2 regions of the Oleiagrimonas sp. MCCC 1A03011 genome follow, and region 2 is predicted to be linked to the other one. Evidence: predicted binding sites of a transcription regulator. Region 2 holds the regulator's gene; the other holds the start of a gene.
What was found. The regulator HrcA, encoded in region 2, represses chaperone genes, less so after heat shock. The targets are predictions, from matches to a motif close to TTNGCACTCNNNNNNNNNGAGTGCNAA.
Positions count from the first base shown of each region.

Region 1: rpoH (RNA polymerase sigma factor RpoH) is a predicted target of HrcA. The motif match lies at 1,565-1,591, and genes of this name have one in related genera.

Region 1 covers NZ_MSPY01000002.1:224,677-230,437, forward strand. The annotation lists gene BTJ49_RS04645 (response regulator) at 1-772, shown strand, start outside; gene ung (uracil-DNA glycosylase) at 792-1,502, shown strand; gene rpoH (RNA polymerase sigma factor RpoH) at 1,621-2,478, shown strand; gene BTJ49_RS04660 (TonB-dependent receptor) at 2,743-3,138, shown strand; gene BTJ49_RS04665 (family 43 glycosylhydrolase) at 3,304-5,175, shown strand; gene BTJ49_RS04670 (DUF2235 domain-containing protein) at 5,201-5,761, opposite strand, start outside.
Region 2 covers NZ_MSPY01000003.1:348,004-353,764, reverse strand. The annotation lists gene BTJ49_RS08180 (TMEM175 family protein) at 1-274, opposite strand, end outside; gene dnaK (molecular chaperone DnaK) at 332-2,263, opposite strand; gene grpE (nucleotide exchange factor GrpE) at 2,369-2,926, opposite strand; gene hrcA (heat-inducible transcriptional repressor HrcA) at 3,019-4,077, opposite strand; gene recN (DNA repair protein RecN) at 4,239-5,761, shown strand, end outside.

The sequences.
Region 1 (5,761 bases), on a different contig from region 2:
TCGGCTCATCGAACAGGTGCTGAGCAAGGAGTTGCCGGAAGCGACGGTGGTCTGCTGCGGAAGCGGTGAGGAAGCGCGCGCGGCGCTCGAGGATGGCGTGGTCGATTTCGTCACGGTGTCCCTGCGGCTTCCAGATATCGATGGTATCGAGTTGGCCCGGCACATCCGCGAACAGGTCACGCAGACCTACGTGCCGATCGTGGTGATTTCCGGCGATGTCGACCAGCGCCTGCGCGATCGCAGCCTGGGCGATGCCGTTACCGACTATTTCGACAAGTCGCTGGGCTTCAAGGCCCTGGCTGACTTCATCCGCGGCTACGTGCGCCCGGACGATCAGGCCGAGGGCGAGGTCCTGTATATCGAGGACAGCCGCGTCGTCGCCCTCGCCACGCGACGCATGATGGAGAAGCACGGCCTCAGCGTGTTGCACGACATCAGCGTCGAGGACGCGCTGGCGCGGCTGGAGACGGCCAAGGTGCAGGGCCGCATCGGCGCCGATGTGGTGTTGACCGACGTCACCCTGAAAGGCGAGCTGACCGGCGGCGACCTGCTGCGCAAGCTGCGCGGCGAATACGGCTACAACAAGGGGCAGCTTCCGGTGCTGGTGATGACCGGCGACGACAACCCCGACAAGCAGGCCGAGTTGATCCGCGCCGGCGCCAATGACCTGGTCGAGAAGCCGGTCGAGGAGCGCCTGCTGATGACCAAGTTGCTGTTCCAGCTGCGGGTATCGCGCCATCTGCGCGAACGGGCTGCGGCCACGGCGGAGTGAACCGATCAAGGATGAAGCGATGAGCGAACTGCGACTGGAACCCTCCTGGAAGCAGCGCGTGGGCGACTACTTCCAGCGACCGGACATGCAGGCGCTGGGGGACTTCCTGCGCGCCGAGAAGCGCGCCGGCAAGGAGATCTATCCGCCCGGCGGGGAAATCTTCGCAGCGTTCGACCACACGCCGTTCGACATGGTGAAAGTCGTGATCCTGGGCCAGGACCCGTATCACGGTCCGGGCCAAGCACACGGCTTGTGTTTCTCCGTCCGTCCCGGCGTGCCGGCGCCACCCTCGCTGGTCAATATCTTCAAGGAAATCGAGAATGATCTCGGTATCCCGCGTCCGGATCACGGTTGTCTGACGCCCTGGGCCGATCGCGGCGTGTTGCTGCTCAACACCGTGCTGACGGTGGAACGCGGCCAGGCCGCATCGCATCGCGGAAAGGGCTGGGAAGGGTTCACCGACCACGTCATCGATGTGCTGAACCAGGAGCGCGAAAACCTGGTTTTCCTGCTCTGGGGCAGCCACGCCGGCAGCAAGGCGAAGCGCATCGACAGCCGGCGTCACGGCATCCTGCGGGCACCGCATCCCTCGCCGTTGTCGGCGCACCGCGGCTTTCTCGGCTGCGCGCATTTTTCCCGCGCGAATCAGTACCTGGAAGCCCACGGCCAGACGCCGATCGACTGGTCGCTGCCGCCGCTGGAAACGCTGCGACAGACCGCCACAGATTGACTTTGTCTGGACTTGGTGTACTATTAAGTACAGTTATGCGGCGCCGGAACTTTCCCGGCTCCTTAGCACTCCAACCTTTAGAGTGCTAGTCTGAACGTTCCTCAGGAGGTTCGAGTTCATGAATCAGGCCCTGGTTGCCAACAATCTGCCGATCCCCAGTGTTGCCGGCAGCCTCGACGCGTATATTTCCGCGGTGCATCGCATCCCGGTACTGAGCGCCGAGGAAGAGCAGCAGCTGGCCGAGCGCTACCACGCCGAGGAAGATCTCGGCGCGGCCAAGCAGCTGATTGCCGCTCATCTGCGCTTCGTGGTCCACGTCGCGCGCGGTTATTCTGGTTACGGCCTGCAGCTGGCCGACCTCATTCAGGAAGGCAACATCGGCCTGATGAAGGCGGTCAAGCGGTTCGACCCCGACCACGGCGTGCGCCTGGTGAGCTTCGCGGTGCACTGGATTCGTGCCGAGATGCACGAGTTCATCCTCAAGAATTGGCGCATCGTCAAGGTCGCCACGACCAAGGCGCAGCGCAAGCTGTTCTTCAACCTGCGCAAGAGCAAGAAGCGTCTGGGCTGGATGAACGCCGGCGAGGTCAAGACGGTGGCCGAGGAACTCGGCGTGCCGGAGAAGACCGTGCTGGAGATGGAATCGCGCCTGTCCGGTCGCGACGTCGGCTTCGACGCGCCGGTGGATGCCGATGACGATGCGCGCCCGTCGCCGTCCACGTTCCTGATCGACGACAACGCCGATCCGTACCAGAACGTGGCCGACGCCAGTCAGGCCGAAAGCCGCCATGACACGCTGTCCGAGGCGCTGCAGGATCTGGATGACCGCTCGCGTGACATCATTCAGCGCCGCTGGCTGACCGACGACAAGGCCACGCTGCAGGAACTGGCCGATGAATACGGTGTTTCCGCCGAGCGCATCCGCCAGATCGAGGCTGCGGCCATGAAGAAGATGCGGGGCGTGTTCGCCGCCTGAGCGCGCGGACTCGATACCACATCCGAACGGCCCCGCATCGCGGGGCCGTTTTTTTATGCTCGAGATGTTTGGCTGACCCGCCTGGTATGTGCGTCGCACGGCCCGAGGACTAGGCCGAATTGCGGACGCTACGCGTCGACAACAGTGCTATCGTCGCCAGCAGCGAGACAAGGGTGCTCTGGACTCGCTGGATCGGCAAGGGCGTTACACGGCGGGACCGGGCGATGGTCCGGTCCCATGACGGGTTGCCAGCATGGGGGCGCTATGAACTACGACAGAAAGTTTCTGCTGTGGGCGCTGGGTTTCGCGGTGTTCGGTTTGTGCGTGGGCATCTACATGGCGGCATCGAAGAATCACGGTCAGCTGGTGGCACACGCGCATATCCTGCTGGTCGGTTTCGTGGTGTCGTTCATCTACGCCATCATCCACAAGCTGTGGCTGACCACGCCGGGACGCTGGATCGCACGCATCCAGTTCTGGTTGCACATCGTGTGCGCCGCGTTGCTCTCCATCGGACTGCTGCTGCTGTACGGCCACATGTATCCGGAGACTGTGCTCGAGCCGATCCTGAGTCTGGGCTCGATCGGCGTGCTGCTGGGGATGCTGCTGATGGGCGTGATGGTGCTGCGGTCGAGTCGCGCCGGCACTTCGGCGACGTAGCGCCGCGTGTCCGGCTGCAACGGGGCCGGACGTTCCTGTGCCGATGGTTCGGTTGCCAGGGGCGTGCCGGCTGTAGGAGGATGACTGTCTTCCCCCGCCCGGTCGCGACTGGGCGTATTTCCTGCGCGCCGGGCAGCGGCGCGCCGCTGCTCCCGGTGCCTCGTCATGCCCCTGCGCAAGTTCGAACGCTTTTTGATTTCGCAATGTAAACGTTTACATTGCGGCCTCGTTGCGGGGCTTCTGCTGGCTGCGCCGCTGGCGCATGCCGTGTCGCGGGCGGCTCCGCCGCGCGCCACCTACGCCAATCCGGTCGATATCGACTACCGCTACAACTACGAACAGATGAACCGGGGCATTTCCTACCGCACCGGCGCGGATCCGGCGGTGGTGCGCTTCAAGGGCGCCTACTACTTGTTCCAGACCCTGGCGGATGGCTACTGGCGATCGACGGACCTGGTGCATTGGCGCTTCATCCAGCCCGATCGTTGGCCGTTCCACAGTGAAGTGGCGCCCGCCACGCTGGTCGCCGATGGCAAACTGTTCCTGATGCGTGCCTCGATGCGGCCGCAGCCGTTGCTGTTCAGCACGAATCCTGCGTCGGGGCACTGGTCGTTCTGGACCCGCTGGTTGCCGATGGTGCCGAAGACCACATGGCCCGGTAAGTCGATTCTGCCGGGACGCCTGCCGTCCGGTCCGTGGGACCCCGGTCTGTTCCAGGATGATGACGGCAAGGTGTACTTGTACTGGGGTTCCTCCAACGTCCATCCGCTCTACGGTATCCAGATGAATCTGGCGCTGGACAAGGCATCCGAGGGCGAGGGCAAGCGCGTCACGTATCCCGGCGATCCGGTGACGCTGATCAAGCTGCATCCGGCCCAGCACGGTTGGGAGCGCTTCGGCCGCGATCATTCGAACACCACCATCGCGCCGTACATCGAGGGCGCCTGGATGAACAAGCACGGCGGCCACTACTACCTGCAGTACGCCGCGCCCGGCACCGAGTACAACGTCTACGCCACCGGCGTGTACACCAGTGACAAGCCGCTGGGGCCATTCCACTACGCACCCTACAACCCGATCGGCTACAAGCCGGGCGGTTTCGTGCAGGGTGCCGGTCACGGTTCCTCGTTCGAGGACGTGCACGGCAACTGGTGGAACACCGGCACCAGCTGGATCGGCACCAATTGGACCTTTGAGCGGCGTATCGGCCTGTACCCCGCCGGCTTCACCGCCGATGGTCAGATGTGGGTGAACACGCGCTTCGGCGATTTCCCGCACTACATGCCCGAGCACAAGCTGAAGCCGGGCGAGAGTACCTTCACTGGCTGGATGCTGCTGTCCTATCGCAAGCAGGCGACGGCCTCGTCGCAGATCGCCGATCACCCGCCGTCACTGGCGACGGACGAGAATCCGCGCACCTTCTGGGTGGCGGCGAAGAATGCGCCGGGACAGACGCTGACGGTGGATCTGGGCGGTCCGCGCACGGTGCGAGCGGTGCAGGTGAATTATGCCGATTACAAGGCCGGCCGCTACGGCGACGCGCCGGACATCGTCACGCGCTTTCGTCTGCTGGGTTCGGCGGACGGCATGCACTGGCACACCCTGGCCGACCTATCGAAGAGCCGACGCGGTCGCGCTGATGCCTACCTGCCGCTGAAGCACGCCCAGACGCTGCGCTACATCCGCTACGTGCACATCCATGTCGGTGCGAAGCATCTGGCCATCGCCGACCTGCGTGTGTTCGGCAACGAGACCGGCCCGCCGCCGCCCGCGCCGGTGCTGGTCTCGGCCAGGCGGCTGGCCGACACGCGCGATGCCGAGATCACCTGGAAGCCGGTGCCTGGCGCGGTCGGCTACAACGTGCGCTGGGGACTGGCGAAGGGCCGTCTGTTCGAGACCTACCAGCGCTTCGCGGACAAGCCGACGAAGCTGAAGCTGACCTCGCTGAACAAGGGCGTGCGCTACGTGGTCGCGGTGGAGGCGTTCGACGAGCGCGGTGTGTCGACGCTGTCGAAGACGATGGTGCTCGAACCCTGAGCGCGCGATACGGGAACGCCGCAGTTCAATCCGCGGCGAACGCGTCGTGGCGCTGGCCGGATTCGTCGTAGGCGACGTCGGGCAGGTTCGGCGGGCGGTAGCCGGGGTCGTCGCGCATGCGACGGAATACCGAGCTGTGGATGGTCGCGCCTTCCTCGATGAAACGGGGCAGTGGGCGCGGCGAAAAGCGCCAGTGCGGCGTGTAGCGACCGCTGGCGGCGTCACGCAACCATTCGCGACGCGGTGCCCACTGGGCCAGTTTCCAGCCGAGGCGGTCCAGCGCATCGTGCATCGGTCCCAGCGCATCCGGCGGCGGATCGGCAAGCACCTGTGCGCGTTGCGCAGGGTCGAGCTGCAGCCCGCAGGCCTGCGCCTCGTCCATCATCCAGGCCAGGGCGATCTTCGCCAGTCCGCTTTCCGTGCGCGGGTAGCCGCCGCCGACATCCGCATGCGCGCCGACGAACCAGATCTGCTTCACATCCGTGTCCGTATTTGACGAGGACCACAGATTGGTGCGGAAGAACTTGCGGCGTTCGTCGATGGAGACGGCATGGCGCACGGTCCGCACGCTGGGATTCCAGCGCGT
Region 2 (5,761 bases):
TCGCGAACGGAAACAGGGACAGCCAGAACAACAGATGCAGATTGGCCCATAGCACCGATCCGCTGACATGCCGAGCGGCCTGCAGGAAATGGTGATGGTTGTTCCAGTAGATGCCGACGTAGACGAAGCTGAGAACGTAACTGAGAAAAGCCGGCAACACGGGCAGCAGCGAAGCCAGGTCGGTGCCATGCGGGGCTTTCATCTCCAGCACCATGATGGTGATGACGATGGCCAGCACGCCGTCGCTGAATGCTTCCAGTCGCCCCTTGTTCACCGTGCCCCCCCACGAACGAAGAGGGCCGGACGGTCACGCCGTCCGGCCCGATTTCGCTCAGCTCTTCTTGTCGTCGTCCTTCACTTCGGTGAATTCGGCGTCGACCACGTCCTCGGGCTGGGCCGAACCGCCACCCGGGGCCTGCTGACCGGCCGCCTCGGGACCGGCCTGACCGGCGCCCTGGGCCGCCGCGAACAGCGGCTGCGCGACCTGCTCGAGCTTGCTCATCTTGGACTCGATGGCGTCCTTGTCGTCGCCTTCCATCGCCTTCTCGAGATCCGACAGCGCCTCCTCGATGCCGCCGATCTGGTCGCCGGCCTTGTCACCGTGCTCCTTCAGCGCGCTGCGGGTGGCATGCACCATCTGGTCGGCCTTGTTCCGCGTGGTGACCAGTTCCTGGAACTTCTTGTCGTCCTCGCGGTGCGACTCGGCGTCGGCGACCATGCGCTCGACTTCTTCCTCGGACAGACCCGAGCCGGCCTTGATCTCGACCTTCTGTTCCTTGCCCGTCTTCTTGTCCTTGGCGTGCACGTGCAGGATGCCGTTGGCGTCGATGTCGAAGCTGACCTCGATCTGCGGCATGCCGCGCGGCGCGGGATCGATACCGGCCAGGTCGAAGCGGGCCAGCGACTTGTTGTACTGCGCCTGCTCGCGCTCGCCCTGCAGCACGTGCACGGTGACCGCGGTCTGGTTGTCGTCAGCGGTGGAGAAGATCTGCGACGCCTTGGTCGGAATCGTGGTGTTCTTCTCGATCAGCTTGGTGAACACGCCGCCCATGGTCTCGATGCCCAGGCTCAGCGGGGTCACGTCCAGCAGCAGGACGTCCTTGACGTCGCCACCCAGCACGCCGCCCTGGATCGCCGCGCCCACGGCCACGGCCTCGTCCGGATTGACGTCCTTGCGCGGCTCCTTGCCGAAGAAGTCCTTGACCGCTTCCTGCACCTTGGGCATGCGGGTCTGACCACCGACCAGGATCACCTCGTCGACGTCGGACACACGCAGACCGGCGTCATCCAGCGCGGTGCGGCACGGATCGATGGAACGCTTGACCAGGTCCCCGACCAGCGCTTCCAGCTTGGCGCGGGTCAGCTTGATGTTCAGATGCTTGGGACCGGAGGCGTCGGCCGTCACGTACGGCAGGTTGACCTCGGTCTGGTGGCTGGAGGACAGCTCGATCTTGGCGCGCTCGGCGGCGTCCTTCAGACGCTGCAGGGCCAGCGGGTCCTTGCGCAGATCGATGCCCTGATCCTTGTTGAACTCGTCGACCAGGTAGTCCATGACGCGCTGATCGAAGTCCTCGCCGCCCAGGAACGTGTCGCCGTTGGTGGCCAGCACTTCGAACTGCTTCTCGCCATCGACTTCGGCGATCTCGATGATCGACACGTCGAACGTGCCGCCGCCCAGATCGTAGACCGCGATCTTGCGGTCGCCGCCCTTCTTGTCCAGGCCATAGGCCAGCGCGGCCGCGGTCGGCTCGTTGATGATGCGCTTGACCTCCAGACCGGCGATCTTGCCGGCATCCTTGGTCGCCTGACGCTGCGAATCGTTGAAGTACGCGGGCACCGTGATGACGGCTTCGGTGACCGGCTCGCCCAGGAAGTCCTCGGCGGTCTTCTTCATCTTCATCAGCACCTTGGCCGACACTTCCGGCGGCGCCATCTTCTTGCCGTCGGAGGTCTGCACCCAGGCATCACCGTTGTCGTGCTCGAAGATCTTGTAGGACACCAGGTCGATGTCCTTCTGCACTTCGGCGTCCTTGAACTTGCGGCCGATCAGACGCTTGACCGCGTAGAAGGTGTTGGCCGGATTGGTCACCGCCTGACGCTTGGCCGAGGCGCCCACCAGCACTTCGCCGTCCTTGCTGAAGGCGACGATGGAAGGCGTGGTGCGGTCACCCTCGGAATTCTCGATGACGCGCGTGGATGAACCCTCCATCACCGCCACGCACGAATTGGTGGTGCCGAGGTCGATACCGATGATCTTGCCCATGGTCTTCACTCTCCGAAAATTTCTGTGATGCGGCCCCCGCGGCCGCCGTTGATTTCTAGGTGGGGGATGCCGCGCGGCGATTCAAGACGCGCGCGGCACGGTTTTTCAGGCGCTGGGCGCCTTGGCGACCGCAACCAGCGCAGGGCGCAGCAGTCGGTCGTTGAGTACGTAGCCCTTCTGCAGCACGGCGACGACGGTGTCGGGGGCGTGCTGATCGGTCTCGACCATGTTCATGGCCTGGTGCTGTTCCGGATCGAACGGCTTGTGCAGCGGGTCGATCGCCTTCAGGCCGTTCTGCTCGGCGACCTTCAACAGTGACTTGAGCGTCAGCTGCATGCCTTCGCGCAGTGGCGCGACCTCCTCGGTCTGCACGGCCAGGCCCTGCTCCAGGCTGTCGCAGACCGGCAGCAGGTCCGAGAGCACGCGCTCGTTGGCGAAGCGGCGGGCCTGTTCCAGCTCGCGCTGCAGGCGGCGGCGCTGATTCTCGATCTCGGCACGCTCGCGCAGCAGGGTGTCGCGCATGTCCGCGACGCTGCGCTCGGCCTCGGCCAATTGGGCGGTCAGGGTTTCCAGCTCCTGCATCGAGGTCTCGCCGTCCTGCGACGTGCTGGACGGCTCCTGATCGGGCGCCGTGTCCGGTGCGTTCGGCTTGGTGTCTTCCATCATGGCTCCAGGCAACTTCATGAGGACCCGCGACAGCGCCGCAGGCCGGTTCGGTTTGGGTTGGTGTGCGGAAACGACCGCTCTGGCGAGGGTTATAGGGTCGCCGTGACGCGATTCAAGGCATCGCCGAGCAATCCGGCGGTCGCCTGCACGACGGGAATCACGCGATCGTAGGCCATGCGGGTCGGTCCGATCACGCCTACTGTGCCCAGCACGCGGCCCTCGGTGCCATAGGTGGCGGTCACCACGGAGCAGCCGTCGAGCGCGGCGTAACCCGACTCCTCACCGATGAACAGGCGCACGCCGGGGGCCTTCGCGCACACATCCAGCAACTGCATCAGATCGCGCTTGCGCTGGAAGGCCTCGAACAGTTCACGCAGGCGATCCAGGTCGGACAGCTCCTGATAGCCCATCAGGTTGGTCTGCCCGCTGAGCACCATGTCGGCCTCGGCCTGCGGCGCGAACGAGGCCGAAGCCAGCTCCACCGCATTGCTCAGCAATTCGTTCAATTCGTGGCCGGCGGCCTTCAGCTCGGCCAGCAGGCGCGTGCGGATCTCGTCCAGACGCAGCCCGGCGAATTCGCTGTTGAGGTAATTCGCCGCCTGTTCCAGCGCTCCCGCGCTCAACGGCTCACTCAGCTGCACCACGCGGTTCTGCACCTGGTTGTCGGCAAACACCAGAATGACCAGTACACGCGCGCCTTCCAGCGGCACGAAGTCGATGTGGCGAAGGGAGAAGTCCGAATGTCGCGGCACAGTTACCAGACCGACGAAATGGGTCATCGCCGAAAGCAGCGACGAGGTGCTGTTGAACAGGTCCAGCGAGCTGTTCGGTGTCGGTGGAAGCTGCTGGCGCAGGCGCGCCAGGTCTTCGCCGGTCAGCGGACGCAGCTCAAGCAGGCTGTCCACGAACAGGCGCAGCCCGCGCGGCGTGGGAATGCGTCCGGCGGACGTGTGTGGCGACGCCACCAGACCGGATTCCTCCAGATCGGCCATGATGTTGCGGATGGTCGCCGGGCTCACGTCCAGTCCCGAGGACTTGGACAGCGTGCGCGAACCGACCGGCTCGCCGTCGGTCAGGTACTGGCCGATCAGCGCGCGCAGAAGGCGGCGGGAGCGTGCGTCGAGATCCGGACCGTGCGATGGGCTCATGAAAAACCGGGTTTGCGTGGATACCTGTGGACTGAATAAGGGTTGAACGCGAGCGTTGCAAGCCCCTCGTGTCCACCTCGCCTCGATTGAAGATCGTCCGCTGTCTGCAGATATGAGACGCGTATCGCTACAATCAGCGACGTCATCGTCCGGGTTTGTCTATGCTCAGCTCGCTTTACGTGCGCAATTTCGCCGTGGTCGAGGAAGCCGAGATCGGCTTCGGCCCCGGCATGACCGTGGTCACCGGTGAGACCGGTGCCGGAAAGTCCCTGCTTGTCGACGCGCTGATGCTGCTGTCCGGCGCCCGCGCCGATAGCGCGCTGGTCCGCGCCGGTAGCGACCGTGCCGAGCTCTCGGCCGAATTCGACCTGTCCGCCCTGCCCGCCGCGCGGGACTGGCTGGCCCAGCAGGAGCTGGACGACGACGGGCACTGCAATCTGCGCCGCGTGCTCAAGGCCGAAGGCAGCTCCCGCGCCTGGATCAACGGGCGGCCGGCCACGCTGACCCAGCTGTCGGAGCTGGCGGCGCTGATTGTCGAGATCCACGGTCAGCACGAACACCAGGCGCTGCTCTCGCGCACGCATCAACTGGCCCTGCTCGACGCGTTCGCGCAGGCGGCCCCCTTGCGTGAGCGTGTGGCCGAACAGACTCGCGCCTGGCGCGACTGCGGCCGGCGCATCGAGGCACTAACCGGCGGCGAGGATCGCGACGAGCGCATTGCCCTGCTGCGCCACGAGGTCGAGGCCCTGCAACGCTGGAGCCTCGCGCCCGAAGACCTGCAGGAGCTGGAAGCCGACCACCGCCGCCTGGCCAACGCCGGCCGGCTATTGGAAGGCGCCAACGGACTCAGCGAGCTGCTCGACGGCGACAGCGAATTCGCCGCGCGCCGCGCCGTCGGACGCGCGCAGACCGAACTGGCCCGCCTGGCCGAACTCGACAGTCGCCTGGAACCACTGGCCGCGCTACTGGAAAACGCCGAGATCCAGCTCGGCGAGGCCATCGACGGCCTCGGCCACTACGCCAGCGACCTGGACATGGACCCCGAGCGCTTCGCCGAGGTCGATCAGCACCTGGCCCGCCTGCACGATCTGGGGCGACGTCACCGCCTGCCGCTGGAAGAGTTGCAGCAGAAAGCCGAGACGCTGGCGACCGAACTCGAGGAATTGGAAGGCGCGGGCGCGACTCTCGAACGCCTGCGGCGCGAGCGCGACGAATGCGCGAGCCGCTATGCCAAGGCCGCCGCCGAGCTGAGCAAGGCCCGCGCCAAGGCCGCTGCAACGCTGGGCGAACAGATCACGGCATTGATGCAGGAACTCGGCATGGCCGGAGGCCGCTTCCAGGTCTCGCTCACGCCGCGTGATGGCGACGATCCCGACGCACTCGGCGCAGAACGCTGCGAATTCGAGGTCAGCGCCAACCCGGGGCAGCCGCCGCGGGCACTGCGCAAGGTCGCCTCGGGCGGCGAACTGGCACGCATCAGTCTCGCCGTCGAGGTCGCCGCGCTGGGCATGGACAGTGTGGGTTGCATGATCTTCGACGAGGTCGACAGCGGCATCGGCGGCGCGGTGGCGGAGGTCGTCGGCCAGAAGCTGCGCACGCTCGGCGACCGCTGCCAGACCCTGTGTGTGACGCATCTCCCCCAAGTCGCAGCGCAGGGCCACGCACACATCAAGGTCAGCAAGCA